DNA from 2 places in the Micromonospora sp. USAFONa4 genome. Region 1 is predicted to be linked to the other one. Evidence: riboswitches for the same ligand, from Rfam matches in the RefSeq annotation. Region 1 holds a riboswitch; the other holds the start of a gene.
The links. Region 1 has a riboswitch for glycine ahead of gcvT (glycine cleavage system aminomethyltransferase GcvT). Riboswitches for the same ligand answer to the same signal wherever they lie in the genome.
Positions count from the first base shown of each region.

Region 2: it holds a riboswitch for glycine, as region 1 does, so the genes downstream of both, gcvP (aminomethyl-transferring glycine dehydrogenase) here and gcvT (glycine cleavage system aminomethyltransferase GcvT) in region 1, are expected to answer to the same signal.

Region 1 is NZ_CM170072.1:6,763,825-6,778,014, forward strand. It holds gene AC0OO9_RS29190 (aminopeptidase P family protein) at 1-950, shown strand, start outside; gene AC0OO9_RS29195 (NAD(P)/FAD-dependent oxidoreductase) at 947-2,095, shown strand; gene AC0OO9_RS29200 ((2Fe-2S)-binding protein) at 2,079-2,333, shown strand; gene AC0OO9_RS29205 (FAD/NAD(P)-dependent oxidoreductase) at 2,330-3,724, shown strand; gene AC0OO9_RS29210 (collagenase) at 3,825-6,371, opposite strand; glycine riboswitch at 6,631-6,723, shown strand; glycine riboswitch at 6,729-6,809, shown strand; gene gcvT (glycine cleavage system aminomethyltransferase GcvT) at 6,862-7,989, shown strand; gene gcvH (glycine cleavage system protein GcvH) at 8,024-8,416, shown strand; gene glyA (serine hydroxymethyltransferase) at 8,413-9,687, shown strand; gene AC0OO9_RS29230 (proline dehydrogenase family protein) at 9,794-10,729, shown strand; gene AC0OO9_RS29235 (L-serine ammonia-lyase) at 10,773-12,143, shown strand; gene AC0OO9_RS29240 (FAD-dependent oxidoreductase) at 12,350-13,726, shown strand; gene AC0OO9_RS29245 (AraC-like ligand-binding domain-containing protein) at 13,871-14,190, shown strand, end outside.
Region 2 is NZ_CM170072.1:6,958,464-6,972,653, reverse strand. It holds gene AC0OO9_RS30130 (hypothetical protein) at 1-481, shown strand, start outside; gene AC0OO9_RS30125 (SDR family oxidoreductase) at 510-1,169, opposite strand; gene AC0OO9_RS30120 (NAD-dependent protein deacetylase) at 1,245-2,105, shown strand; glycine riboswitch at 2,212-2,310, shown strand; gene gcvP (aminomethyl-transferring glycine dehydrogenase) at 2,384-5,230, shown strand; gene AC0OO9_RS30110 (DUF5999 family protein) at 5,358-5,558, opposite strand; gene AC0OO9_RS30105 (chorismate-binding protein) at 5,682-6,884, shown strand; gene AC0OO9_RS30100 (L-lactate permease) at 7,025-8,680, shown strand; gene pip (prolyl aminopeptidase) at 8,698-9,657, opposite strand; gene AC0OO9_RS30090 (MarR family winged helix-turn-helix transcriptional regulator) at 9,708-10,241, shown strand; gene AC0OO9_RS30085 (hypothetical protein) at 10,319-11,935, shown strand; gene AC0OO9_RS30080 (hypothetical protein) at 12,048-14,190, shown strand, end outside.

The DNA.
Region 1 (14,190 bases):
CGGCGCTGGCCGGTACGCACACGCCGACGCGGGTGCTGCGTGGCGTCGACGCGGGCGTCGACGCGCTGCTCGGCGGCGGGCCCACGGCCGGCGACGCCGAGTTCGCCGCCGTGCTGGCCGAGCTGCGCCTGGTCAAGGATCCCTGGGAGATCGCCCAGTTGGAGCAGGCGGTGGCCACCACGACCCGTGGCTTCGAGGACGTGGTGCGGGCGTTGCCGATGGCGATGCGGACGTCCGAGCGGTATCTGGAGGGGGTGTTCTGGCAGCGGGCCCGCCTGGAGGGCAACGACGTCGGCTACCACTCCATCGTGGCCGCCGGCGCGCACGCGGCGACCCTGCACTGGAACGACAACGACGGGCCGGTCCGCGACGGCGACCTGCTGCTGCTCGACGCCGGGGCGGAGACCCGGTCGCTGTACACCGCCGACATCACCCGGGTGCTGCCGGTCTCCGGCCGGTTCAGCCCCTTGCAGCGTGACCTGTACGAGCTGTGCCGGCGGGCCAACGACGCCGCGCTGGAGTGCCTGCGGCCGGGCGCGCGGTTCCGGGCGTTCCACGAGGCGGCGATGACCGTGCTGGTGCACGGGCTGGCGGATCTCGGGGTACTGCCCTGCACGCCGGAGCAGTCGTTGGCGGAGGACTGCGGCCTGCACCGTCGGTGGACCCTCTGCGGCTCCGGCCACATGCTCGGCCTGGACGTGCACGACTGCGCCGCCGCCCGGTCCGACACCTACCTGGACGGCCGGCTCGCGGCCGGTCACGTGCTGACCGTGGAACCGGGACTCTACTTCCAGCCGGACGACGAACTCATCCCCGCCGAGTTGCGCGGGCTGGGCATGCGCATCGAGGAGGACGTGCTGATCACCGACGACGGATACCGCATGCTCTCCGACGACCTGCCCCGCCGCGCGGACGACGTCGAGGCGTGGATGCACCGTATCGCTTCATGACCACCGCCAGTCCGGACGTCGTCGTCATCGGGGCGGGCATGGTCGGCGTCGCCTGCGCCTACTACGCCGCCCGCGCCGGACTGACCGTCACCGTGGTCGACCGGGGCGGGGTGGCCGCCGGCACCACCGGCGCCGGCGAGGGCAACATCCTCGTCTCCGACAAGCCGCCCGGGCCGGAGCTGGCGCTGGCCCGCCACTCCGTCGCCCTGTGGCGGGAACTCGGGGAGACCCTGGGCGCGGAACACATCGAGTTGGAACACAAGGGCGGACTGGTGGTGGCCGCCTCGCCGGCCGAACACGCCGCGCTGCGGGCGTTCGCCGCGAGCCAGCGCGCCGTCGGGGTCGAGGCGTACGAGGTGGCCGCCGACGCGTTGCCCGGGTTCGAGCCGCACCTGGCCCGGGACCTCACCGGCGGCGTGCACTATCCGCAGGACACGCAGGTGCAGCCGATGCTGGCCGCCGCCCACCTGCTGCGTGCCGTCGGGGTGCGGCTGCTCACCGGGACCACCGTCGTCGGGGTGCGCCGCGACGCCGCCGGAGCGGTCCGGGGCGTGGTGACCGACCGGGGCACGCTGCACACCGCGACGGTGGTCAACGCCGCCGGCGTCTGGGCCGGCGAGGTCGCCGCCCTGGCCGGCGTCGAGCTGCCGATCCTGCCCCGGCGCGGCTTCATCCTCGTCACCGAGGCGCTGCCACCACTGGTCCGGCACAAGGTGTACGCGGCCGGCTACGTCGCGAACGTCGGCCGCAGCACGGGCGACCTGGAGGTGTCGCCGGTGGTGGAGGGCACGAGGGCGGGCACGATCCTGATCGGCTCCACCCGGGAACGGGTGGGGTTCGATCCGACCTTCCCGCTGCCGGCGCTGCGCCGGCTGGCGGCGGGCGCGGTCCGGCTCTTCCCGGTCCTCGCCCGGGTGTCGGCGATCCGTGCCTACCGGGGGTTCCGGCCGTACAGCCCCGACCACCTGCCGACGATCGGCGCCGACCCCCGGGTGCCGGGCCTCTACCACGCCGCCGGACACGAGGGCGCCGGGATCGGTCTCGCCCCGGCCACCGGGCACGCCGTCGCCGCACTGCTGACCGGGCGCCGCCCGGACGTGGACCTACGACCATTCGCCCCGGAGCGCCATGACGTTCACCTTTGACGGCCGTCCCGTCCCCACCGACGGGCGACGGACGATCGCCGCCGCACTGCTCGCCGCAGGCGTCCGCTCGTGGCGGCGTACCCGGGTCGGCGACCGGCCCCGGGGGGTCTTCTGCGGGATCGGGATCTGCTTCGACTGCCTGGTCCGCGTCAACGGGGCGTCGTCACAGCGCGCCTGCCTGGTCGTCGCCCGCCCGGGGGACGTGGTCGAGACCCACGACGACGGGCCGCGGCCGTGACCGCGTACGACGTGGTGGTGATCGGCGCCGGACCGGCCGGGTTGGCCGCGGCGGCCTCGGCGGCGCGGGCGGGCTGCCGGGTGGCGGTGCTGGACGCCGGGCCACGGCCGGGCGGGCAGTTCTGGCGGCACCAACCCGACGCGGACGGCAGCGGCCACCCCGACTGGTCGACGTTCGCCCGGCTGCGCGAGCAACTCGGCCGGGTCGACCACCGCGCCGACGCCGCCGTCTGGTTCGTCGAGTCCCGCCGGGCCACGGCGGGTCGCGCCGATCCGGAGTTCACCGTGCAGACCCGGTCGGGGGCGGTGCACGGGCGCCGGCTGGTCGTCGCCACCGGTGCCCACGACCGGGTCGTGCCGTTCCCGGGCTGGGACCTGCCCGGGGTGGTGACCGCCGGCGGCGCCCAGGCCCTGCTCAAGGGCCAGGGGGTGACCTTCGCGCGGCGGATCGTGGTGGCGGGGACGGGACCGTTCCTGCTGCCGGTCGCGACCGGCCTCGCCGAGGCGGGCGGCACCGTCGTCGGCGTCTACGAGGCGAACGACCCGGCGGGGTACGCCCGCCAACTGCGTGCGGTCGCCGGGGCGGCCGGCAAGCTCGTCGAGGCCGGCCGGTACGGCTGGCGGATGCTCCGGCACACGGTGCCCTACCACCGCCGGACGGCGGTGGTGGCCGCGCACGGCACCGACCACGTGACCGGGGTGACCGTCGCCCGGGTCGGCCCCGGCGGCACCGTGCTGCCCGGCACCGGCACTCAGGTGGAGTGCGACGGCCTCGCGGTGGGCTTCGGGTTCACCCCGCAGCTGGAGCTGGCCGTGGCCCTGGGGTGCGCGACCCGGCTGGACTCCGACGGATGCCTGGTGCTGGCCGTCGACGCCGCCCAGGCGACCTCGGTGCCGGGGGTGTACGCCGCCGGTGAGGTCACCGGCGTCGGCGGTGCCGCCCTGGCGCTGGTGGAGGGGCAGCTGGCCGGGGGCGCCGCCGCGCTCTCTCTCGGCCGTCCGCCGCCCTGGTCGGCCCGTCGGCACGACCGCCTGCTGCGGGCGCGGCGTCGGCTGCGCCGGTTCGCGGCGGCGCTGCACGCGGTCCACCCCGTGCCGGCCGGCTGGCCGGACTGGTGCGCCGACGACACGCTCGTCTGCCGGTGCGAGGAGGTGCCCGCCGGAGCGGTCCGGCGGGCGGTGCGGGAGCTGTCCGCCACCGACGGCCGGGGCGCGAAACTGTTGACCAGGGCCGGCATGGGCTGGTGCCAGGGCCGGGTCTGCGGCTACGCGACCGCCTGCCTGGTGGCGCGCGAGGCGGGCCGGACACCCGGTGCGGCCGACCTGGCCGGCTACGCGTCCCGTCCGTTGGCGCAGCCGGTCACGCTCGGCGAACTCGCCGCCGAGGAGTGAGAGCCACGCGGCGTCGCCGGTCACGTGGTGACCGGCGACGCCTCCTCGGAGCCGGGCCGAGCCCGGCCGCTCGCGCGACCTGCGGGTGTGGCGCGGGTCCTCAGTACTGCGACCGCACGGTGACCCCGCTGAACGCCTGCTTGGCGTGCAGGCTCACGTAGTGGTAGCCGGGAGCCGGGTTGTTGATCGTGATCGTCTCACCGTTGCCGCTGGTGACCGACCGCTGGGTGTACATGCTCGTGGTGGCCCAACTGCGGGGGCTGTAGTAGAGGTCCGCGTCGCCGGTGCCACCGGACGAGGTGATCGTCAGGCTGGCGGTGCCGGCCGGGACCTGGAGGTAGAGGTAGTGCAGGTTCCCCGCGGTGGCCTGGAGGTTGCCACGCTGACAGTTGCGGCCCAGCGTCCGCACGTCGCCGCCGGTGCACTCGGGCAGCGCGGCGGGGTCGCCGGTGACGGTGACGTTCCGGGAGGTCCTGGCGGTGGCGCCCTTGTCGTCGGTGACGGTGAGCGTGACCGTGTACGTGCCGGCGGCGCGGTAGGTCTTCGTGGGGTTGGTCGCCGTCGAGGTGGTGCCGTCGCCGAAGGCCCAGGACCGGGCGGCGATGCTGCCGTCGCCGTCGGTGGACTGGTCGGTGAAGGTGGCGCTCAGCCCGGTGGTGGTGGACGTGAACGCCGCGACCGGGGCCTGGTTCGCGGGCGGGTTGGTGGCGCCGCCGCAGTTGCCGGCCGAGCAGGCGTCCAGCCAGGCGTACCAGTCGGCGTCGTAGCGGCTGCCGATGGTGCCGGTCAACAGCGTGCGGGCGGCGTTCCAGTTGCCCGTGCGGTAGTGCCCGAGCAGCGTGGCGACGTCACTCCGGTGCGACTGGAGCATGTACCGCACCGCCAGGTAGCCCCACCGGTAGACGCGGTTGGTGTCGTGGCTGTACGTGGTGTCGAAGAGCGTACGCAGGGAGTAGGTCTTCTTTCCGGCCTCGGTGATCGCGGCGCCGTAGGTCAGCTCCCGGTACGAGTACGACACGTACTCGGCGAAGCCCTCGATCCACCAGATGGTGGGGGTGGCGATGTTGTCGGTGAAGTCGCCGTACAGGTTGAAGCGGCCGTCGAGGTAGTGGGTGTACTCGTGGTTGAGGTTCCAGATCTCGAAGGTGGGGCGCAGCCACTCCGCCTCGTAGGCGATGAAGCGCGGCTGGTTCCCGGCGGACGCCGGGTCGCCTTCGAGGTACATGCCGCCGTTGTTCGTGTCGATGCCGAACATCGGCCCGCCGTACGTCTGGTAGTCGGCGCTGGAGTCGTAGACCACGACCTCGATTGTCGTGTTGCGGTCGTTCGCGACCGGGCCCTTGTCGGCCGCGACGGAGTGGAAGTAGGCGTCCTGGTTGCGCATGCTCGCACAGGCCCAGTCGAGTTGGGCGGAGGTCATCTGCTGGGCGCGGATGCGGATGGTGCTGCCGCAGGCGAAGGTGACCGGCAGGATCGCCGCGGCCAGCCGCGCCTGGAGGTCGCAGGTGTCGTAGTAGGCGCAGTTCGCCTTGTCGTAGTAGTCGGTCATCTCCGCGACGCCGACCCAGAGGGTGGCGGTGGAGCCGGTCATCGCGCTCAGGTCGAGCAGGCCCCGGGCCAGCGGTCGTACCTTCGACCGCAACGCGGTGTGCTGGAGGAAACGGCCCAGTTCGCGGCCGGCGTTGGAGACCAGGTAGCCCCGGTCGGTGCCGAGCAGGGCTCGTTTGCCGGTGGCGAAGGCGTGCAGCGTGTCCACCACGCTCGGGTCGGCGGTGACGGCGCTGACGAACTCGGGCACCTGGTGGCCCCGGAACAGCACGGTGTAGACGTTGTTGACCGCGTTCAGCATCCACCACGACGAGTCGTACGAGCTGTCGTAGCCGGTCAGCAGCCGCTTCACCACGTACAGGTAGCGGGCGTTCTCCTCGGCGCTGTCGATCAGGGTGACCGCCTCGGCCAGCACCTCGCCGTTGACGTCGTTGACGTCGCCGGAGCGGCTGTTGGCGAAGAACGTGTCCAGGCCGGCGCGGATGGCGGTGCGCAGCGTGGGGCCGTACGAGCCCACGGTGGCGGGGTGGTTCCACTGCACGTAGTACCCGGCCCGCAGGTACAGCACGAGCTGGGCGGTACCCGTGGCGTTGGTGCCGTCGTAGGAGGCGGCGTTGTCCCGCAGCCCGTACGCCACGCTTGTCATCTGCGTCTCGCGGAAGGCCTGGGAGGCGTCGCTTCCGGAGAGGCTGAACAGGGTGTTCACGCAGTCGGTGGTGGACGCCCTGATCTGCTGCACCAGGGCGCTGCCGGTCCGGCTCGTGAAGTCGCCGACCGCGCAGGGAGCGGCGGCCGCCCCGCGCGCCGACGGGGCGTTGCGCCGCCCCGAGTCGTCGGGCCGGTCGTAGTCGCGGCGCAGCTCCGCACGGGACGAGGGAAGCGGGGCCCGCTCGCTCAGCGGCAGCGGCGCCCGCCGGACGTGGGCGTCACCGGCGCCGGAGCCGAGGCCGGCGTCGCTCGGGGCGGCGCCGGTCGGCCTGGGCGGTGGTGCCGCGTGCGCGGCGCCGGAGGAGGTCGCCGGGGTCAGCCCGAGCGCCAGCACCAGTGCGAGCGGGACGGCGGGCCAGCCGCGTCGGTTTCGTGTTCTCGTGGTTCTCACGGGTCGCCTCCTGGCGTACGTGGTCCGGCCTGGTCGCCGGCGGGTGGTGGCGGTGCGGAGTGGCTGCGGCGTCGATTCCCGTCGATCCGGCGGGGTCCGCGCTGCGGGTGGCCAGTACAATGGCACACATCACACATCGTGTAAAGAAATCGTCGATGGTCGATAGGAGTGACGATCTGGCTACGGTGCGTCGCCGTTGACAGCCGCTCGACCGGTCGCCTACGGTCTGCGGGCAACCCACAACTACATAGACGCCGTTCGAACCCGCGCGGGAGAGATCCCGACCGCACGTCGGGGCGCCGAAGGAGCAAACTCCCAAGAAACTCTCAGGCCCCGTTACCGCTCGGGTGAGGCGAACTCTGGAAAGCAGACGATCAGTCGTCTCACCCACGGTGCAAACCGCCGACCGGCGGTGAAGCTCTCAGGTCGATGACAGAGCGGGAGGCAACCGACCGTACGACGCGACCGCGTCGGGACGAGGGAGGCCTCCGTGCATCAGAGTCCGACGACCCTGCTCCACCCACCCCTGCACGCCGTGCACGCCGAACTCGGCGCCCGGTTCACCGGCTTCGCCGGCTGGTCGATGCCGCTGCGCTACGGCAGCGAGACCGCCGAGCACCGCGCGGTACGCGAACGCGCGGGCCTCTTCGACCTCAGCCACATGGGGCAGCTCGAGGTGTCCGGGCCGCACGCCGCCGCGGCGCTGGACCACGCGCTGGTCGGGCACCTGTCGGCGGTGCCGGTCGGCGGTGCCCGCTACACCATGCTCTGCGACGAGATCGGCGGCGTGCTCGACGACCTGGTCGCCTACCGGCTCGCCGCCGACCGGTACCTGCTGGTGACCAACGCCGTCAACACCCGCACCGCGCTGGCCGCGTTGCACCTACGCTGCGCCGGACACGCGGCGACCGTCGCCGACCACACCGCCGAGCGGGCCATCATCGCCGTGCAGGGCCCGCGTGCGGCCGACACGGTGCGGGCCGTGGTCGGCGCGGAGCCGACCCGACTCCGCTACTACACCGCCACCGCCGTGGACCTCGGCGGACGGCCGGCGATCGTCGCCCGCACCGGATACACCGGCGAGGACGGCTTCGAGTTCTTCCTCCGGGCCTCGGACGCCGAAGACGTCTGGCGCGCGCTGCTCGCCGCCGGCGCCGGGCACGGGCTGACGCCGGCCGGGCTGGCCTGCCGGGACACGCTGCGCATCGAGGCCGGGATGCCGCTGTACGGCTGCGAGCTGCACCAGGGCGTCACCCCCTTCGAGGCGGGCCTGGGACGGGTGGTGTCCTTCGCCAAGCCGGGCGACTTCGTCGGCCGGGCCGCGTTGGCCGAGCGCCGGGACGCCGGGGCCACCACCGTCCTCGTGGGACTGACCGGAACCGGGCGACGCGTACCGAGGACCGGCCATCCGGTGGTCGCGCTGACAGACGGCGTACCGGCACGACCCGTCGGCGTGGTCACCAGCGGCGCGCTGTCACCGGCGCTCGACCGGCCCGTTGCGATGGCTCACGTCCACGCCGACGCGATCGAGGCCCGGTCCCGGCTGGGCGTCGTCGTCCGAGGAACCACCGAGCCGGTGCGGACCACCCCGCTGCCGTTCTACCGCCGTCCGCGCTGACGCGCACCGACCCATCTTCCCAGGAGTGACGACCATGGACGTACCCGCGCGTCTGCGCTACAGCCGCAACCACGAATGGATCGACGACACGGCCGAACCGGCGGCCGTGGGCATCACCGCGTTCGCCGCCGCCGCCCTCGGCGACATCATCTACGCCGGACTGCCCGAGCCCGGCACCCACTTGAGCGCGGGCGACGTCTGCGGCGAGGTGGAGTCCACCAAGTCGGTGGCCGAGCTGTACATGCCGGTGAGCGGCGAGATCGTCGCCACCAACGAGGCGGTCGTCGCCGACCCGGACCTGATCGGCACCGACCCGTACGGGGCGGGCTGGCTGGTGCGGGTACGCCTGACGGACGCGCCGGCGCTGATGACCGCCGACGAGTACCGCGCCTACCTGGCCGACGCCGACGCGGCGGGTGCGGCATGAGCCTGCTCGACCGTGAACTGATCGACGTCGACCCGGAGATCGCCGAGGCGGTCGCCGCCGAGTTGGACCGGCAGCGGCGGACCCTCGGCATGATCGCCTCGGAGAACCACGCGCCCCGGGCGGTCCTGCAGGCGCAGGGCTCGGTCCTCACCAACAAGTACGCCGAGGGCTACCCCGGCCGGCGGTACTACGGCGGCTGCGAGCACGTCGACACCGTCGAGCGCCTGGCGGTCGAGCGGGCGAGGCGGCTCTTCGGCGCCGCGTACGCCAACGTGCAACCGCACTCCGGCAGCCAGGCCAACGCCGCGGTGATGGCGGCCCTGCTCGACCCCGGAGACACCATCCTGGGCCTCGACCTCGCGCACGGCGGCCACCTGACCCACGGGATGCGGATCAACTTCTCGGGCCGGTTGTACCGGGCGGTGGGCTACCGAGTGGACGCCGAGAGCCTCCTCGTCGACATGGACGCCGTCGAGCGGCTGGCGCACGAGCACCGACCGAAAATGCTGGTGGCGGGCTGGTCGGCGTACCCGAGGACCCTGGACTCCGCGCGGTTCCGCCGCATCGCCGACGCCGTCGGCGCGTACCTGCTGGTCGACATGGCGCACTTCGCCGGGCTGGTCGCCGCCGGGCTGCACCCCAGCCCGGTGCCGCACGCCCACGTGGTCACCCTGACCACCCACAAGACGCTCGGTGGCCCGCGTGGCGGCGCCATCCTCAGCGCGGACACCGACCTGGCCCGGCGTCTCGACTCGGCGGTCTTCCCCGGCCAGCAGGGCGGCCCGCTGGAACACGCCGTCGCCGGCAAGGCGGTGGCGTTCCGCATCGCCGGCGGCGAGGAGTTCCGCGACCAGCAGCGCCGCGCCCTGCGCGGAGCGCGGATCGTCGCCGGGCGCCTTGGCGCCGCCGACGCGCACGACGCCGGCATCCGGGTGGTCGGCGGCGGCACCGACGTGCACCTGGTGCTGGTCGACCTACGCGCGGCGAAGCTGGACGGCCTCCAAGCGGAGCGCCTGCTCCAGAGCATCGACATCACCGTCAACCGCAACGCCGTACCGTTCGACCCCCGTCCGCCGATGGTGACCTCGGGACTGAGGATCGGCACGCCGGGGCTGGCCACCCGGGGCTTCGACGACGCCGACTTCGCCGAGGTCGCCGACATCGTCGCCACCGCGTTGACGACCGCCGAGGGCGACGAGGAACTGCGGGCGCGGGTCCGCCGCCTCGCCGACCGGCACCCGCTCTACGCGGACCCCACGGCCCGCCCGTGACCCATCCGCCGGGGGCGCGTGCGGACACCGCGCTCCCGGCGGCACCAACCCCGTCCGCCGCCGTCGGGCGACGGCCTCGGGATTCGGCTCTCCGGAAAGGCATTCCATGCCGAACAAGCTCCTGCTCCTGGCCGCGGAGAACGACCGCATGCGCGCACTGGTCTCGCGATCGTCCCTGACCCGAGGGATCGTCCACCGCTTCGTCGCGGGCGAGGAGACTCGTGAGGTGGTCGGCGTGGCACGGCGGCTCGCCGGGGTGGGCCTCCAGGTCACGATCGACCACCTCGGCGAGGGGACGAGGACGCTCGCGCAGGCCGAGGCCACCCGTGACACGTACCTCGCGCTGCTGTGGTCGCTGCACGCCGCGGACCTGGCCGCGTCCTCCGAGGTCTCACTGAAGGTCTCGGCGCTCGGTGGGTCGTTGCCGGCTGACGGGTACGGGCACGCCCTGCGGCTCACCCGCGACGTCTGCGCCGCCGCCGCGGCCGTCGGCTCAGGCGTCACCATCGACATGGAGGACCACACCACCGTCGATGCGACCCTCTCCCTGCTCGGCGACCTGCGGGCGGAGTTCCCGTGGGTCGGCGTCGCCCTCCAGGCGTGCCTGCGGCGCACGGCGGAGGACTGTCGGCGGCTCGCCCACCCGGGCAGCCGGGTCCGCCTGGTCAAGGGCGCCTACGCCGAGCCCGCCCCGGTGGCGTTCGTGAAGAAGCGCCAGGTCGACGACGAGTTCCGGCGGTGCCTGCGCATCCTGATGGAGGGGCAGGGGTATCCGATGGTGGCCACCCACGACCCGAAGCTCATCGATCACACCCTGCACCTGGCGCGGCAGGGCGGGCGCAGCGTCGAGGACTTCGAGTTCCAGATGCTGTACGGGATCCGCGAGAACGAGCAACTGCGACTGGCGTCGGGCGGGAACCGGATGCGGGTCTACCTGCCGTACGGCCGTGACTGGTACGCGTACTTCATGCGGCGACTCGCCGAGAAGCCGGCGAACCTGTTGCTGCTTGCCCGCTCGTTCACGCCCGGTTCCGCCAATTGAGCCACCGCCGCCGGGTGCGGCCGACGCGACAGGAAGTGCGGCCATGATCAGCGTTTTCGATCTGTTCAGTGTCGGTATCGGGCCGTCCAGCTCCCACACGGTGGGGCCGATGCGGGCCGCCCGTACGTTCGTGGCGGGTCTGAAGGCCGACGGGTTGCTGTCCGGCACGGTGCGGGTGCGGGCGGAGCTCTTCGGCTCGCTGGGCGCGACCGGGCACGGCCACGGTAGCGACCGGGCGGTGCTGCTCGGGCTGGCCGGCGAGGCCCCGGAGACCGTCGACACCGACACGGTCGACGCGCGGATCACGCGGATGCGTGTCGGGCGCCGGCTGAGCCTGCTCGATGCGCACGAGATCGACTTCGACCCCGACCGGGACCTGGTGCTGCACCGGCGCCGGTCGCTGCCGTACCACCCGAACGGGATGACGTTCGTCGCGTACGACGACCGGGGCGCCGAGCTGCGGGCCCGGACGTACTACTCGGTCGGCGGCGGTTTCGTGGTGGACGAGGCGGCGGCCGGGGCGGACCGGATCAGGCCGGACGCCACGCGGGTGCGGCATCCGTTCCTCACCGGCGCGCAGCTGCTCGACGTGACCGCGTCGACGGGGCTGTCGATCAGCGAGGTGATGCTCGCCAACGAGCTGTCCTGGCGTGGTGAGGGTGAGGTGCGCGCGGGTCTGTTGGAGATCTGGCGGGTGATGCGGGAGTGCGTCGAGCGGGGCTGCTCGCGCGACGGGGTGCTGCCCGGTGGGCTGAAGGTCCGCCGGCGTGCTGCCGAGCTGCGCCGCGGTCTGGAGACGGAGTCCGACCCCGCCGACCCGTTGCGGGCGATGGACTGGGTGACGCTGTTCGCTCTGGCTGTCAACGAGGAGAACGCTGCTGGCGGGCGGGTGGTCACCGCGCCGACCAACGGGGCGGCCGGGATCGTTCCGGCGGTGTTGCACTACTACACGCGGTTCTGCCCGGGTGCCTGTGAGGAGGGGGTGGTGCGGTTCCTGTTGGCGGCGGGTGCGATCGGTGTGCTGTTCAAGGAGAACGCCTCGATCTCCGGGGCGGAGGTGGGTTGCCAGGGTGAGGTGGGTTCGGCCTGTTCGATGGCCGCCGCCGGGCTGGCCGAGGCGTTGGGTGGCACCCCGGCGCAGGTGGAGAACGCCGCGGAGATCGGTATGGAGCACAACCTGGGTCTGACCTGTGATCCGGTCGGTGGTCTGGTGCAGATCCCCTGCATCGAGCGGAACGCGGTGGCTAGCATCAAGGCGATCACGGCCGCCCGGTTGGCGCTGCGTGGCGACGGGGTGCACCACGTCTCGTTGGACAAGGTCATCAAGACCATGCGCGAGACCGGCGCGGACATGAAGGTGAAGTACAAGGAGACGGCGCGCGGCGGACTGGCCGTCAACGTGATCGAGTGCTGAACCGCTGCGGTGCGCGGAGCCGGGCCGTGACGCCGGCACCCGCCGTGTCCCGGCTCGGGGGCGGACGCCTGCGCGTCCCCGCTCGGGGCCGACGCCTGTGCGACGATCGTCGGGCGTCGCGCCGACCGGTCCGTCCCGCCGGTCCGCCCACGCACCGGTCTCCGGCAGGCATGCGGGAAGGCACCTCGTACCCCTTGGAGAGCTTGATGTCCTCGTCCCCGGCCCGGGTCCTCGCCGCGCTGAACGCGGTGCGGCCACCCGACCAGGCGTCCCCGGTCGTCGGCAGGGCCGTCGTGGTCGGCGGCAGCGTCGCCGGTCTGCTGGCGGCCCGCGTGTTGTCCGACTACGCCGAGAGCGTCGTCATCGTCGACCGCGACGATCCACACGCGACCGGCGTTCGGCCGGGCGTGCCGCAGGGATCGCAGCTGCACGCGCTGCTGCCCGGCGGCTTCCTCCAGCTCGAACGCCTGTTCCCCGGCTTCCGCGAGCAGGCCGTGGCCCAGGGGGCGGTCGAGGCGCCACCGGCGGCCAGGCGGAGCTATCTCGACGGGCGCCTGAAGGTCGTCGTACCCGACGACGCCGACAGCCTGGCCGGCACCCGGCCCCTCCTGGAGGGGCTGATCCGCCAGCGGGTGCTGCGGCTGCCCAACGTCAAGACGGTCACCGCCCGCGCCACGGGTCTGGTGTGCGACGGCGGCGTGGTCACCGGCGTCCGCTGCGAGGCCGGCGGGGCGACGGGCGTCGAGTCGGGTGACCTCGTGGTGGACGCGATGGGACGATCGAGCAGGCTCTCCGAGTGGTTGGAGCAGGCCGGCTGGGACCGGCCCGCACTGCGGCGGATGACCGTGGACCTCAACTACGCCACCGCGCTGTTCCGGCGCCGGGAGGTGGACCCGCAGGCGACGGTGGTCATGGCACTGCACACTCCGAGGATGTCCTCGGACGTGGCGGGCGCCGCGTTCTTCGCCGTCGAGGACGGCCGGTGGATGGCCATGATGGCCGGCTACGGCGAGAACCGTCCGGGGCGCACCGCGGACGACTTCGTCCGCCGGCTGCGCGAGCAGTTCCCGCCGGAGTTCGGCGCGCTCGCCGCGAACGAGATGCTCGGCGACGTCCGGACCTACCGCCACGCCGACAGCCGGCGACGCGACTTCCACGGGCTGAGGCGACTGCCGGCCGGGCTCGTCAGCGTCGGCGACGCGGTCGCGTCGTTCAATCCGGTGTACGGGCAGGGGATGACGGCGGCGGCGCTGCACGCGGCCTGCCTGTCGACGTACCTGCGGTCGGGCCCGGACCTGGGCGCGCCCGCGCGCCGGTTCTTCGCCCTGCAGAAGGTCGTGGTCGACGTCGCCTGGTCGATGTCGACCTCCGCCGACCTGGCGCTGCCGCACGTCGACGGGCCCTACCCGCGCGGCTACCGGCTCTCCAGCTGGGCCAGCAGGCAGATCGTCACGGCGACCGTCACCGACGTGCCGACCGCCCGACGCTTCAACGAGGTCGTCTCCATGCTCGCGCACCCGCGCTCGCTGGCCACCCCCGGCGTGCTCCTGGGCGCGCTGCGCGCCAACCGACGGGCCCGCTGACTGAGCCGTCGTCCGCCGCCCCGGCCGCCCGCGTCCGGGGCGGCGCCGCGCGTCCGGCCGGGGATCCCCCGGCGCGTCGGGGATGGCCGCTGGACAGGCTTTTAATCGGATGGACCCGGCCGGGTCGGTCACTATGGTTGGTCGATGGACGTTGTCAGCACTGCCGACGTCTCGCCGGGTGACCGGTTCGCCTTCTGGCGCGAGGTCAGCGGGAAGCTCTGGGTGCCGTACGAGCTGGCCCGGGAGCGGCGGGCGGAGACCGGCTTCGAGGCACGGGTCTGCATCAGCGAGTTCGGCGCGGTGCAGGCGACCCTGATGACGACGATGGCCCACTCGGTGCGCCGCACGCCCCGGCTGATCCGGCAGGCCGACCCGGAGGTGTTCAAGGTGAGCTGCCTGGTCAGTGGCAGCGGCATCCTGACGCAGGACGGCAGACGCGCGGAGTTCGGCGCCGGGGATCTCGT
Region 2 (14,190 bases), 190 kb from region 1:
CGAGCGGGTGGCGTTGCTGGGTGGTGAGGTGGACCGGTTGCGGCGGGAGAACGAGGGCCTGGCGCGGCAGGTGGAGATGTTGCGGCACGGCGCGTTGCCCAGCACCGGCGCGCAGGGCCCGGATCCGATGGTGATCGAGTTGGCGGTGCGGGCGCAGGACGAGGCGAACCGGACGATCGGTGAGGCCAGCGCGGAGGGCGCGGAGATCATCGCGGAGGCGCGGCGGCAGGCCGACGAGATCATCGCCGAGGCGCACGTGCTGGCCGGAGGTGTCGCCGGGCCGTCGGGGGGCGAGGAGTTGCGGCGGCAGGTGCGGGAGCTGGAGGGCCGGCAGGCGGCGTTGGTGGCGGCGGTGGCGACGGCGCAGCAGCACCTGGGCCGGTGGCAGGCGTACCTGTCGGAGCAGTCGGAGCAGTTGCGCTCCGACGCGCAGGCGGCCGGGGCGCTCGGCGCGCAGCTGCGTGCCGTGCTCGGCGAGTAGCGGCGTCGGCTGCCCGCCGGGAGGCGGGTCAGTGCTGGTCGGCGGCGGCGACGGCGTCGGCGATGGGGGTGTTGCCGCCGACGAGTTCCAGGATCGCGCCGGCGCTGTGCGGGTGGTGGAGCAGGGCGACGAGGACGCGGGCGACGTCGGTGCGGGTCACGGCGCCCGCGGGGGCGTGTCGGGTGAGGGTGATCCGCCCGGTGGGCGCGTCGTCGGTGAGCCGGCCGGGTCGCAGGATCGTCCAGTCGAGGTCGCGGCCGGTCAGGTCGTCCTCGGCGGCCTTCTTGGCGCGCAGGTATGCCGCGAACACCTCGTCGGTGCCGGCGGGTGGTTCGCCTTCCACTCCCATCGAGGACAGCAGCAGGTAGCGGCGGACGTCGGCGCGTTGCGCGGCGTCGGCGAGCAGGACGGCGCCGGCCCGGTCGACGGTGTCCTTGCGGGCGGCGCCGCTGCCGGGGCCGGCGCCGGCGGCGAAGAGGACGGCGTCGGCGCCGGCGAGGTGGGCGGCGAGTTCGTCGACGCCGACGTGTTCGAGGTCGGCCACGACGGGCTGGGCGCCGGCGGCACGTAGGGCGGCGGCGTGGTCGGGGTTGCGGATCAGCCCGACGGCGGTGTCGCCGCGTCCGGCGAGTTCGCGGTGGGTCAGCTGGGCGATCTTGCCGTGTCCTCCGGCGATGACGACGCGCATACCGCCAACCTAGCCGCCGTCCCGCCACGACGTGGCCGGTCGCCGCAGGGTGGTTGCCTGAGGCAGCATGGACGGGTGACGGAGACGGTCGACGCGCTGGCCGGCCTGGTGGCCGGCGGTGGTGTGGTGGTGTTGAGCGGGGCGGGCCTGTCCACCGAGTCGGGCATCCCGGACTACCGGGGGCCCAGCGGGGCGGCGCGGCGGCACACCCCGATGACGTATCAGGCGTTCACGCGCGACGCGCAGGCGCGGCGGCGCTACTGGGCGCGCAGCCACCTGGGGTGGCGGGTGATCGCGCGGGCGGCCCCGAACGAGGGGCACCGGGCGGTGGCGCGGCTGCAGGCCGGTGGGCTGGTCGAGGGGATCATCACGCAGAACGTGGACGGGCTGCACACCGCCGCGGGCAGTCCGCGGGTGGTGGAGTTGCACGGCCGCCTCGACGAGGTGGTGTGCCTGGGCTGCGGTAACCGGACGTCGCGGGAGGAGTTGGACCGGCGGCTGCGGGAGGCGAACCCGGGCTTCGACGCGCGGGCCGCGGCGGTCAACCCGGACGGTGACGTGGATCTCGCCGAGGACGAGGTGGCCCGGTTCCGTACGGTCGACTGCACGTTCTGCCGGGGCGGCATGCTGAAGCCGGACGTGGTGTTCTTCGGGGAGACGGTGCCGGCGGCCCGGGTGTCGCGTTGTTTCGAGCTGGTGGCGCGGGCGCGGCTGCTGCTGGTGCTGGGTTCGTCGTTGACGGTGATGTCGGGTCGCCGGTTCGTGGTGCGCGCGGCGAAGCTGGGCGTTCCGGTGGTGATCGTCAACCAGGGCCCGACCCGGGGCGACGGGTATGCGGCGTTGACCGTCGACGCGCCGCTGGGGCGGCTGCTGCCGGCGCTGGCGGACCGGACGGCCGGCGACGCCGCCGCGGGGCTGGCGGGCGTCGGCCGGTAGCGGCCCGCCCGGGGGTGCGGGGCCGGGCCGCTCATCGACGGTCGTCGCCGGCGGGGGTACGACCTCCGGTGGGCGGTGCGGCGCTGGTAGCGTTGACCATGCCGGCAGCACCCACGTGGGAGAGACCGCCCAGCAGCATCCCGGGCGGCGCCGAAGGGGCAAATCCTCCCCGGAACCTCTCAGGCAAAAGGACCTCGTGGGCAGGCACTGTGGAGCGCCTCGCGGGCGCGACAGAGGGGGAGGCCGACCTGTCGACCTCGCCCCCGGGAGCGCCGCCCATGACCGCAGAGCAGTTCGCCGCCCGCCACATCGGCCCTGATCCGGACGACGAGCGCCGGATGTTGGAGGCCGTCGGCTACGGCTCGGTCGAAGAGCTGATGGACGCGGCGATTCCCGAGGTGATCCGCTGGCACGGCACCCTGGACCTGCCGGAGCCGGCCAGCGAGCACGACGCCCTCGCGGAGTTGCGGGCCTTGGCGGCCCGCAACACGGTGGCCGTGTCCATGATCGGTCTGGGCTACCACGGCACGCACACCCCGGCGGTGATCCGCCGCAACGTGCTGGAGGACCCGGCCTGGTACACGGCGTACACGCCGTACCAGCCGGAGATCAGCCAGGGGCGGCTGGAGGCGCTGCTGAACTTCCAGACCATGGTCACGGACCTGACGGGGCTGGCCACCGCGAACGCGTCGATGCTCGACGAGGGCACCGCCGCGGCGGAGGCGATGACGCTCGCGCGCCGCGCGTCGAAGAGCAAGAGCCCGGTGTACGTGGTCGACGCCGACACCCTGCCGCAGACCATCGCGGTGATCACCAGCCGGGCCGAGCCTCTCGGCATCGACGTGCGGATCGTCGACACCGGGCGCGACGAGTTGCCGGCGGAGTTCTTCGGGCTGCACCTGCAGTACCCGGGGGCGTCGGGGGCGGTGCGTGACCAGGCGGCTCTGGTCGAGGCGGCGCACGCGGTCGGGGCGTTGGTGACCGTGGCGGCGGACCTGCTGGCGCTGACGCTGCTGCGCGCGCCGGGGGAGATCGGCGCCGACATCGCGGCCGGCACCACCCAGCGTTTCGGCGTGCCGATGGGCTTCGGCGGGCCGCACGCCGGCTACCTGGCGGTGCGGGCGGGGCTGGAGCGGATGCTGCCGGGCCGGCTGGTGGGGGTGTCGCGTGACGCGGACGGCAACCCGGCGTACCGGCTGGCGTTGCAGACCCGGGAGCAGCACATCCGGCGGGAGAAGGCGACCAGCAACATCTGCACCGCGCAGGTGCTGCTGGCGGTGATGGCCGGCATGTACGCCGTCTACCACGGCCCGGACGGGCTGCGGGGCATCGCCCGCCGTACCCATGACATGGCGGTGCGGTTGGCGGCGTCGCTGCGGGGTGTCGACGGCGTCGAGGTGGTGCACGAGACGTTCTTCGACACCGTCCTGGTGCGGGTGCCCGGCGGCGCCGAGGCGGTGGTCGCCGACGCCGCGGCCCGGGGGGTGAACCTGCGGCTGGTCGACGCCGGGCACGTGGGGGTGTCCTGCGACGAGACGACCACCCCCGCGCACCTGCGGAAGGTGTGCGACGCGTTCGGAGCCACCGTGGCCGGGCGGCCGGTGGCGGTGGCGGACGCGCCGGTCACCGGCGCGTTGCCGGCGGCGCTGGCCCGTACGTCGGACTTCCTCACCCACCCGGTGTTCCGCAGTCACCACTCGGAGACGGCGATGCTGCGCTACCTGCGGCGGCTGTCGGACTTCGACTACGCCCTGGACCGGGGGATGATCCCGCTCGGGTCGTGCACGATGAAGCTCAACGCCACCACCGAGATGGAGCCGGTGAGCTGGCCGGAGTTCGCGCACGTGCACCCGTTGGCGCCGGACGCGCAGACCACCGGCTACCGGGAGATGATCTCCCAGTTGGAGGGGTGGCTGGCGGAGGTGACCGGCTACGACGCGGTCAGCGTGCAGCCCAACGCCGGCTCGCAGGGTGAGCTGGCGGGTCTGCTGGCGATCCGGGCCTACCACCGGGACCGGGGCGAGGCGCACCGGGACGTGTGTCTGATCCCGTCGTCGGCGCACGGCACCAACGCCGCCAGCGCGGTGATGGCGGGCATGCGGGTCGTCGTGGTGGGCTGCGACGACGGCGGCAACATCGACCTGGTGGACCTCGACGCGAAGATCGACAAGCATCGGGACGCCCTCGCGGCGATCATGGTGACGTATCCGTCGACGCACGGGGTGTACGAGACGGGCATCGCGTCGCTGTGCGCGAAGGTCCACGACGCCGGTGGTCAGGTGTACGTCGACGGGGCGAACCTCAACGCGCTGGTCGGGTTCGCCAAGCCGGGGAAGTTCGGGGCGGACGTGTCGCACCTGAACCTGCACAAGACGTTCTGCATCCCGCACGGCGGCGGGGGTCCCGGGGTGGGTCCGGTGGCGGTGCGGGCGCACCTGGCGCCGTTCCTGCCGGGTGATCCGCTGGGCGTGCACGTCGACGGCCGGCCGGCGATCTCGGCGGCGCGGTACGGGTCGGCGGGGATCCTGCCGATCCCGTGGGCGTACCTGCGGATGATGGGCGCGGCGGGGCTGGTGCGGGCCACCGGCGTGGCGGTGCTGGCGGCGAACTACGTAGCGGCGCGGCTGCGCGGGCACTTCCCGGTGCTGTACGCGGGCAACAAGGGCCTGGTGGCGCACGAGTGCATCCTGGACCTGCGGCCGTTGACGAAGGCGACCGGGGTGAGCGTGGACGACGTGGCGAAGCGGCTGATCGACTACGGGTTCCACGCGCCGACGATGTCGTTCCCGGTGGCGGGGACGCTGATGGTGGAGCCCACCGAGAGTGAGGACCTGGCCGAGCTGGACCGGTTCTGCGACGCGATGATCGCCATCCGGGCGGAGATAGACCGGGTGGCCTCGGGGGAGTGGCCGGCCGGCGACAACCCTCTCGCCAATGCCCCGCACACCGCGGCGATGGTGTCGGGCGACGGGTGGCCGCACCCGTACGCGCGGTCGGTGGGCGCGTACCCGTCCGGGGTGGACCGGGCCGGGAAGTACTGGCCGCCGGTGCGGCGCATCGACGGCGCGTACGGCGACCGGAACCTGGTGTGTTCCTGCCCGGCGCCGGAGGCGTTCGAGGACTGACGTCGCGTGACGCCGGGGCGGTCGTGGTGCCGCCCCGGCGGGTGCGTCGACCTGGGCGGGGGGTGTCCCGACCGGGGAACCGGCTCAGATCGACGGGTGTAAAAGGCGTGACGCAGCGTGACAGGGGTCAGGCGACGAGGGCGTGTCGGGCGGGGCCGCGGTGGGGGGCGATGCTGCTGCCGTCGGGGAGGAGCTCGCCGGTGTCCTCGAAGACGATGACACCGTTGCAGAGCAGGCTCCAGCCCTGCTCAGGGAAGCAGGCGAGGACCCGGGCGGCGTCCCGGTCGGTCGCTTCGGCGGAGGGGCAGGTGGGTTGGTGCTGGCACATCGGGATCTCCGGACTGTGGGGGCACTGTGTCATGGTTCACATGACCAGTGACGCACAGTACCAAGCGAAAGTGGCCGGCATCGAGCAGGTATGCGCGTCGTTTTTCCGAAATCCACTGAACGGATGAGGCAGGATGGGCCGGACGGCGTGGACACGCTCCCAGGGCTGACGGTCGGCGCGCCGGGAGCGCCGGCCGGCTGCCGCCGTACGCTCGTCGAGTGGGCCCGCTGGCAGTGGCGGCCCGCCGACGGCGGCGACCCGGCGGCGCGGGCCGAGGAGTTCCTCGCCGCGCACGGCCTGCCGCTGCACGACCTGGCCCGCCCCGCCGGCCGCCACGACGCGGCCGGGGTGTGCGGGGCCGCTCTCTACGTCTCCGCGGCCGCCGGTGCCGCCCTGGTCGGCGCGCCGGCCGGCGCCGCCAACCCGGTGACCGGGCTGCCCGAGGTCGTCGTGGTCGTCTACGGTCACGGCCCGGGCACGCCGCCCGGCGCAGTCGCCGCCAGACCCGCCACCCCCTGGTGGCGCGGCACCTTCGCGGAGAGCTGGACGCCCCGCCAGCACGCCGACGCCGTGAGCGCGGTCCGCGCGGCGATCGGCCGCGGCGACGTCTACCAGGTCAACGTCGTCGGCCACGCCGCCGCCCGCTACACCGGCGACCCCCTGCCGGCCCTGAGCCGGCTGGCCGCGCTGCCCGGCGCCCGCTACGGCGGCACCCTCGCCGGGGCGGGCTGGGCGATCGGCTGCGCCAGCCCCGAGACCCTGGTGGAGCTGACCGACGGACGCCTGATCACCAGGCCGATCAAGGGCACCCGGCCGGCCACCGCCGCCGGTCGCGCCGAGCTGCTCGCCTCCGCCAAGGAACGCGCCGAGCACGTGATGATCGTCGACCTGGAGCGCAACGACCTGGCCCGCGTCGCCCGCACCGGCAGCGTGCGCGTCGACGAACTGTTCGCCGTACGCCGGTGGTGCGACCTGTGGCAGGCGGAGTCGACGGTCTCCGCGGCGGTCGCCGACGGGCTCGGCCTGGCGAACCTGCTGCGCGCCGTCTGCCCCGGCGGCTCCGTCACCGGCGCTCCGAAGCTCGCCGCCCTCGACCGCATCGCCGCGCTGGAGCCGGTCGGCCGGGGCGCCAGCATGGGCGCGCTCGGCTGGGTCGCCTCGGGCCGCATCGACCTGGGCCTGACCATCCGCACCGCCGCCGTGGACGCCGAGCGGGTGCACGTGTGGGCGGGCGGGGGCATCACGTGGGGCAGCGATCCCGACGCCGAGGTCGCCGAGGCCGCCGCGAAGGCCGCCCCGGTGCGCGCCGCGCTCGCCGGCGGCTGAACGGCGCGGGTCGCGCCGGCCGGTCGGCAAATCCGCCGGGCTGCGCACGTTGGAAGAGGCGCCGCGCCGGCCGCGTCCGGTGAGATGGGCCGTACTCCACGCCACCCGGGCCGGGGGCGTGCGCTGCCGAGGCGGTCCCGATGTACCAGCAACCCCTGCAACCCGTCGGTGGGTCGCTCGCGCTGAGTGCCGCCTGTGCCGCGCTGCCCCTGCTCACCCTGTTCGTGCTGCTCGGAGTCGTGCGTACGCGGGCGTGGGTGGCGGCGTTCGGCGCGCTGGGCGTGGCGGTCGTGCTGGCCTGGTGGCTGTGGCGGATGCCGCTGCCGCAGACGCTGCTGGCCGCCGGCCAGGGTGCCACCTTCGCTCTCTTCCCGCTCGTCTGGACGTTCGCGACGGCGATCTGGATCCACCGCCTGACCGTGCGCACGGGGCACTTCGACACGCTGCGGCAGGGCTTCGCCCGGATCAGCGACGACCGCCGCGTGCAGGCCCTGGTGATCGCGTTCTGCTTCGGGTCGCTGCTCGAGGCCCTGGCCGGGCAGGGCACGCCGGTCGCCGTGACCACGGTCATGCTGCTGGCCCTCGGCTTCACCCCGCTGCGGGCGGCCGCCGTGGCGCTGGTCGGCAACACGGTGCCGGCCGCCTTTGGACCCCTCGGCCTGCCGATCACCACCCTCGCCGGCGTGACCGGGCTGCCCGCCACGGAACTGGGCATGATGGCCGGCCGGCAGGTCCCGGTGGTCGCGGTCGTCGTGCCGCTGGTCCTGCTCGTCGTCGCCGACGGCCGCCGGGGCGTACGCGAGCTGTGGCGTCCGGCGCTGGCGTGCGGCGGCGCGTTCGCGGTGGCGCAGTTCGTCACGGCGAACTGGCTGACGGCCGCCCTCGCCGACATCACCGCCGCGTTCGCGGGGGCGGGCGTCCTGCTGCTCGTCGTCCGCCGTGGCGCGGTGCGGCGGACGGTTGCCGTGCCGGTCGGCGTCGGGCCGTGGGAGCGCGACGCCGACCGGCCGCCGGAGCACGCCGCCGGTGGGCTGCCTGAGCCCGACGCGTCGGCGCCGGCAGGCTCGCGCTGGCGGGCGTACGCGCCGTACGCGACGATCGTGGCGGTCTTCGCCGTCTCCCAGGTGCCGGCCGTCAAGCGGCTGCTCGACGCCGGCACGCTCGCGTTCTCCTGGCCCGGACTGCACGTCGTCACCGCCTCCGGTGCCCCGTCACCGCTGACGACGTTCCGTTTCGCCTGGCTCGCGGCCCCCGGATCGCTGCTGCTGGTGGCCGGCCTGATCACGGTGGCGCTGCTGCGGGTGCCGCCGCGCGAGGCCGTCGGGCTCTACGGGCGCACCCTGTTCGCGCTGCGGTGGGCCGTGCTGACGGTGGTCGGGCTGCTGGCGCTGTCGTTCACCATGAACGCCTCCGGTCAGGTCGCCACGCTGGGCGTCTGGATGGCCGGCGCGGGCGGCCTCTTCGCCGTGCTGGCACCGGTGCTCGGCTGGCTCGGCGTCGCCCTGACCGGCTCGGACACGTCGTCCAACTCGCTGTTCGGCGCGCTCCAGGTGGCCGCGGCGCAGCGGGCCGGCCTCGATCCGGTCCTGCTGGCCGCGGCCAACGCCTCCGGCGGCACCCTCGGCAAGATGATCAGCTTGCAGAACCTCACGATCGCCGCCGCGGCGGTCGGACTCACCGGCCGCGAGGGTGACCTGTTCCGGCGGATGTTCGGCCCGAGCGTGCTGCTGCTCGCCCTGATGTGTGTGCTGGTCGGGCTGCAGGCGACGCCCCTGCTGTCCTGGATGGTGCCGTAGCCGGCACCCTTGGGTGCCTAGCGGCGCTCGGCGAAGTCGTCCAGCGCCGCCACGACCCGCTCCGCCATACCGTTGGCGGATCCGTGCCCGGCTGTCTCCAGCAGTTCCAGCCGGGCGTCGGGCCACGCCTGGGCCAGCTGCCACGCCACCTCCGGCGGGCTGCTGATGTCGAGCCTGCCGTGCAGCAGCACGCCGGGGATGCCGGCCAGCCGCCCCGCCTCGCGCAGCAGTTGCCCCTCCGGCAGGAAACATCCGTTACGCCAGTAGTGGGTGACCAGCCGGGCCAGCAGCATCCGGAACACCGGGTCGTCGTAGCGGGGGTCGGGCCGGTGACCGGGGGCGGTGGCGACGTGGGTGTCCTCCCAGTCGCACCACTGCCGCGCCGCCCGTTCGCGCACCGCCGGGTCCGGGTCGGCCAGCAGCCGGGCGTACGCGTCGGCCAGGTCGCCGTCGCGCTCGGCCGGCGGCACGCCGTCGCGGAAACGCGCCCACTCGGCGGGGAAGACCCGCCCCATCTCCCGGGTGAGCCACTCGATCTCCCGTCGGGTGCCGGCGGTGACGCTGAACAGCACCATCTCGCTGACCTGTCGCGGGTGCCGCTGCGCGTACGCCAGGGCGAGGGAGGCGCCCCAGGAGGAGCCGAGCACCAGCCAGCGGTCCACGCCGAGGTGTCCACGCAGCAGCTCGATGTCGGCGATCAGGTGGTCGGTGGTGTTGGTGGACAGGTCCACGTCCGGGTCGGCGGCGTGCGGGGTGCTGCGGCCGCAGCCGCGCTGGTCGAACAGGACCACCCGGTAGCGGGCCGGGTCGAACAGGGTCCGCCAGCCGGGCGTGCAGCCGGAGCCGGGCCCGCCGTGCAGCACCACGGCGGGCTTGCCGTCCGGGTTGCCGCAGGTCTCCCAGTGCACGAGCTGCCCGTCGCCGACGTCGAGCATCCCGTGCGCGTGCGGCTCGATCGGGGGGTAGCGCTGCGCCATCGTCGTCCCCTTCGTGATCATCGATACAACAGCGCTGTTACATTAGCGGAGTGACAGCCGTACCTGAACGTGAGGCCCTGGGCACGCTGCTTCGGCACGTGCTCGACATGCTCGACGGCGACGTCGCCACGGTCTACACCGAACGGGGCCTGCCCGACTACCGGCCCCGGTTCTCGCCACCGCTGCGGGTGCTGGTCGCCGACGGGCCACTGCCCATCCGCGACCTGGCCCGCCGGGTCGGGGTCACCCACTCGGCGGCCAGCCAGACCGTCGCGCAGATGGCCCGCGCCGGCCTGGTCGAGCTGACCGCGGGGGCCGACGCCCGCCAGCGCATCGTGCACCTCAGCGACCGGGCCCGCGAGCTGCTCCCACTGATCGAGGCGGAGTGGGCGGCGACGACCGCCGCGATACGCGAACTGGACACGGAACTGACGGTGCCGCTGGCCGACGTGCTGCACGAGGTCCTCGCCGCGATGCGCCGACGGCCGCTGCGCCAACGCATCGCCGACGCGGGCCTGCCGCCCTCCCCGGACCCCGGCCCGCCGCCGGCCGCACCACACCGACGGCGGCCGACCCACCCGTAGGCCCCGCGTGCCGGCTCCGCACCCGATGTCGGCAATTTGTCCTGACGTGCACCGGCCGACGGTTGCAGACTGTGCCGGTGGCCATCACCCTCACCGTCCGCGTGCTCGACGCCAACCTCGGCGCGGTGCCCGGCGCGCTCGTCGTGCTCGACGGGGGACAGGGGACCACGGACGGGGCCGGGCGCTGGAGCACCGTCGTGTCCCACCAGCCGACGGTGCCGCAGATCCGGGTCAGCCATCCGGCGTACGTCGCCGAGCGGGTGACCTTCACCGGAGACATGCGCTCCGCCACATGGGACAACTCCCTCGCCCGCCGCGCGGTCTCCGGCGACGACGTGACGATGACCGTGACACTCGGGCGGATGGATCCGTCGCCGGTCGTCACGCTCTCCGACGCCGACGTCACGCGGATCATGGCCAGCCGGGGGCGCGACCCGAGGGCCGCGCGGGTCGTGGGCTGGCCCAACAACCCGAGGATCCACACCTACGCGGGGCACTACAACAACACGCTGACGTTCCGCCAGGCCAACCGGGAGCTGTTGAAGCCCGCAGCCGCGGTCGAGACCGACGCGGGCTGGGACCGGTTCGGCGAGAAACGTGAGGTCACGGTCAATATCGCGGCGTTGAGCCGGTTCCACTTCCTGGAGTACGCCGCGACGCAGTCCGAACCGAAGTTCGTCGTCGCCGTGGTGTCGCCGAACCTGCCGGACCCCAAGCCCGTGACGAGTCTGGACTTCGTCGTCTACTGCAGCCCCAGCACCGGCGACTACACCGCCCGGTACCCGTACGGGCTGGTCAACGCGGCGGCGCCACTGCAGGAGTACCTGAACCTGGCCCGGAAGTACCTTCTCGACGAGGCCTTCTTCGCCTTCCAGTCGCTGGGCTGGGGCAACCGCTCGGTGCTGGTGATGCCGCTGTTCCCGCAGGGGCAGTGGGGCCCGTTCGCGACCGGCGAGGGGCTGCTGCGGTTGTTGCGTGAGGTCGCGGTGTTCCTGCACCGGCAGTGCCGCACCAGCAGCCTCGGGCTGCGCAAGCCCGACGCCACCGCGCACGAGTTGGCCGGGCCCAACCTGCGGACCATCTTCCCGCCGCTCTACTCCGCTGACTTCGGCGCGGTGCCCGGCGTCGGGCAGGTGGCGGTCGCCGGCTTCAGCCAGGGCATGGGCGCGGTCAAGGCCCTCATGTCCGACCTCACCTTTCCCGTGGGGCTCAACTCCACTCTCTGGGGCGTGCCGATGGGCGGCGGCACCGACGGCCGGCGGGAGTGGGCCCGCGCGTTTCGCGAGGTGTGGGACCTCGACGGCCACCACAGCGGCACCGGCGGTTGGCGCGCCTACCTCGACCTGCTGCGGGTGTGGTTCAACCACAACCCGGGCCGGGTCGTACGCAGCTACCACTCGGGCGACACCGGCCCGCCCGACCCGCTGACGGACCCCCATCCGGTGTGGAGGGACCTGCGCGGCGCCGGCCTCGACCTCGACCGCCCGACGCCACCGGCACGGGGCACGTTCTGGGCGCGGCTGCTGCAGAACGCGCGCTGGACGGACCTGCGGGTGTCGAACCCGTACGTGGACGGTAGTTCGGGACCGCAGCTGCCGGTGTTCCTCGACCCGCACCACACCATCCCCCGGATCGGGTTCTCGCACGCCCTGTCGATGACCACCCTCGGCCGGGCGCCGGCGACGCGTCCCTAGGTCGCCTGCGACAGGGACAGGACAGACGGACATCCGATTACGGCAGGATGCGGGCCCGTCACCGATCGTACGATCCGGGCGTCACCCCCCGCGCATCGGCCGAAGGGGCATCATGGCGATCACCGTCACGTTCAGCGGCAAGGCTCCCGTCGCCGGGGCCGACCCCGGCTACCGGATCTGGTCCTACACGATCGAGCCCAACCCGCCCGGGGAGATCCCGGCCAACCAGCGGCTCGCCCTCGGTCTGCCGCGCGACATGGACGTCCGGGACCCCAGCGAGTTCCCGAACACCCCCGCGCTGGCCAACATGTTCCTCATCCGCGAGGCCGGCTCGTCGCGGCAGTACGCCGGCCGGGTCACCGGCTCGGCGGGCACGCAGACCATCTCGTTCGTCGCGCCGGCCGCCGAGGCCACCGCCGAGACGCTGCTGGTCAAGCTGGTGACGGGCCAGTCGCCGGCGCCGCTGCCCTTCGCCACCGTCCCCGGCGGCCCGTCGGCTCCGGCGCAGGTGCTGACCGCGCCCGTCAACGGCCCGCCGGTGCACACCGGCCGGCCCCTGACCGCGTTCGCCGGTACCCTGCCGTACGCCAGCGAACTGTTCGGCATCTACCAGCCGCTGGCGGGCTGGTTCGGCATGCAGAACGCGCTGCGCGTCGCCCACGGCGCCACCGACCGCGCCCTGCTGGACCTCGGCCACGAGTCGTTCTCCAGGGCCGAGGCCGCGAGCACCCTCGACGACGCGGCGCTCACCGCCCTGGCGGAGCACTTCGACGCCCCGATCCGTGGGGTGCTCTCGCCGGTCGGGCTGGTGAATCTCTTCCGGCAGTACTTCTTCGAGTTCGACACGTTCCTCGGTCCGCCCGCCGGGCACCTGTGGCTCAGCCCCGGCGGCACCGTGGAACTCGTCGAGACCAGCACGCGGCGCACCCTGGTCGAGAGGACCGCCGAGCAGTTCGAGGAGACCACCCGCAAGGTCGAGGAGAGCCTGACGGAGCAGGAGGACATCGCCAACGCGGTCAAGGAGGACAACGCCAACGACACCAAGCTCGGCATCAGCGCCTCCGGTGGCGCCAACGTCGGTGTCTATCACGCGGACGCCAGCGCCAGCTTCAGCCTGAACGCCACGGTGAAGCGGTCCTCGGAGGAGACCCACAAGCACTCCCGTACGCAGAGCGCGAAGGTCACCAGCGAGATCAAGAGGAACTACAAGACGACGTTCAAGACGGTGACCGAGAGCACCGACCTGTCCAGCCGCCGCTACCTCGTGCAGAACACCACGGGCAAGCTGGTGAACTACGAGCTGCGGCGCAAGATGCGCAAGGTCGGTGTGCAGGTGCAGCACATCGGCGGGCGGCTGTGCTGGCAGGTGTACCTCCCCGCGCCGGGCCGCAACCTGGGCCTGGGGGATCTGGTGCACCTCGTCGCGGCGCCGGACCTCACCGCCCTGCGGAAGCCGGAGCCGCCACCGCCGCTCGTGGCCAGGACGACCCCGTTCACCGGGACGTTCCCCATCCGGAAGGTGCGGGCCACCCAGGACCCGCCGGAAGCGAACATGGAATTCGTGCACCACACCGCCCCGGACGCCGGGGGGATCACCGACCACGACAACGCCATCCACGCGGTGGCCCGCATCGACTTCACTCCGTCGCCGCCCGAGCGGGGCTACAAGCTGAAGGACGCGCGACTCGTCTCCGTCGCACCGGGTCGCGCGTTCGTGCCCGACCTGATCCGCACCAACCAGGAGCAGACCGGCTTCGCGGTCTTCGCGAAGTTCTTCCACTCGGGCGACCTCAGCCCGATCAGCCTGACCTTCGACGTCACGTGGGACCCGCCGCAGACCAACGACGCCCACGACCGCTACAACGAGGAGCTGAAGGCCTACCAGGCGCAGGTGGCGGAGCTGCAACGCACGGCGTACGCCTCCGCCGTGCGGGACCGGCTCGGTCTGCTCAGCGCCATGCGCCCACGGCCGTCACAGGACCTGCGCACCGAGGAACGCCAGGCGATCTACGGGAGCCTGATCCAGAAGCTGAAGCCGTTCGACCTGTTCGCGGACCTGTATCTGGGCTCGGAGCTGCTCCGGCAGATCTTCGACGTCGACGAGATGCTGTACTTCGTGGCACCGGACTACTGGCGGCCCCGCGAGGTCACCCCGCCGCCCACCGCCCCGCCGGCGCCGGCCCCGCCCACCCAGAGCAGCCTCGGCAAGTACCCGGTGCGGGACCCGAGCGTCCTCGCGGACCGCACCGTCGTCA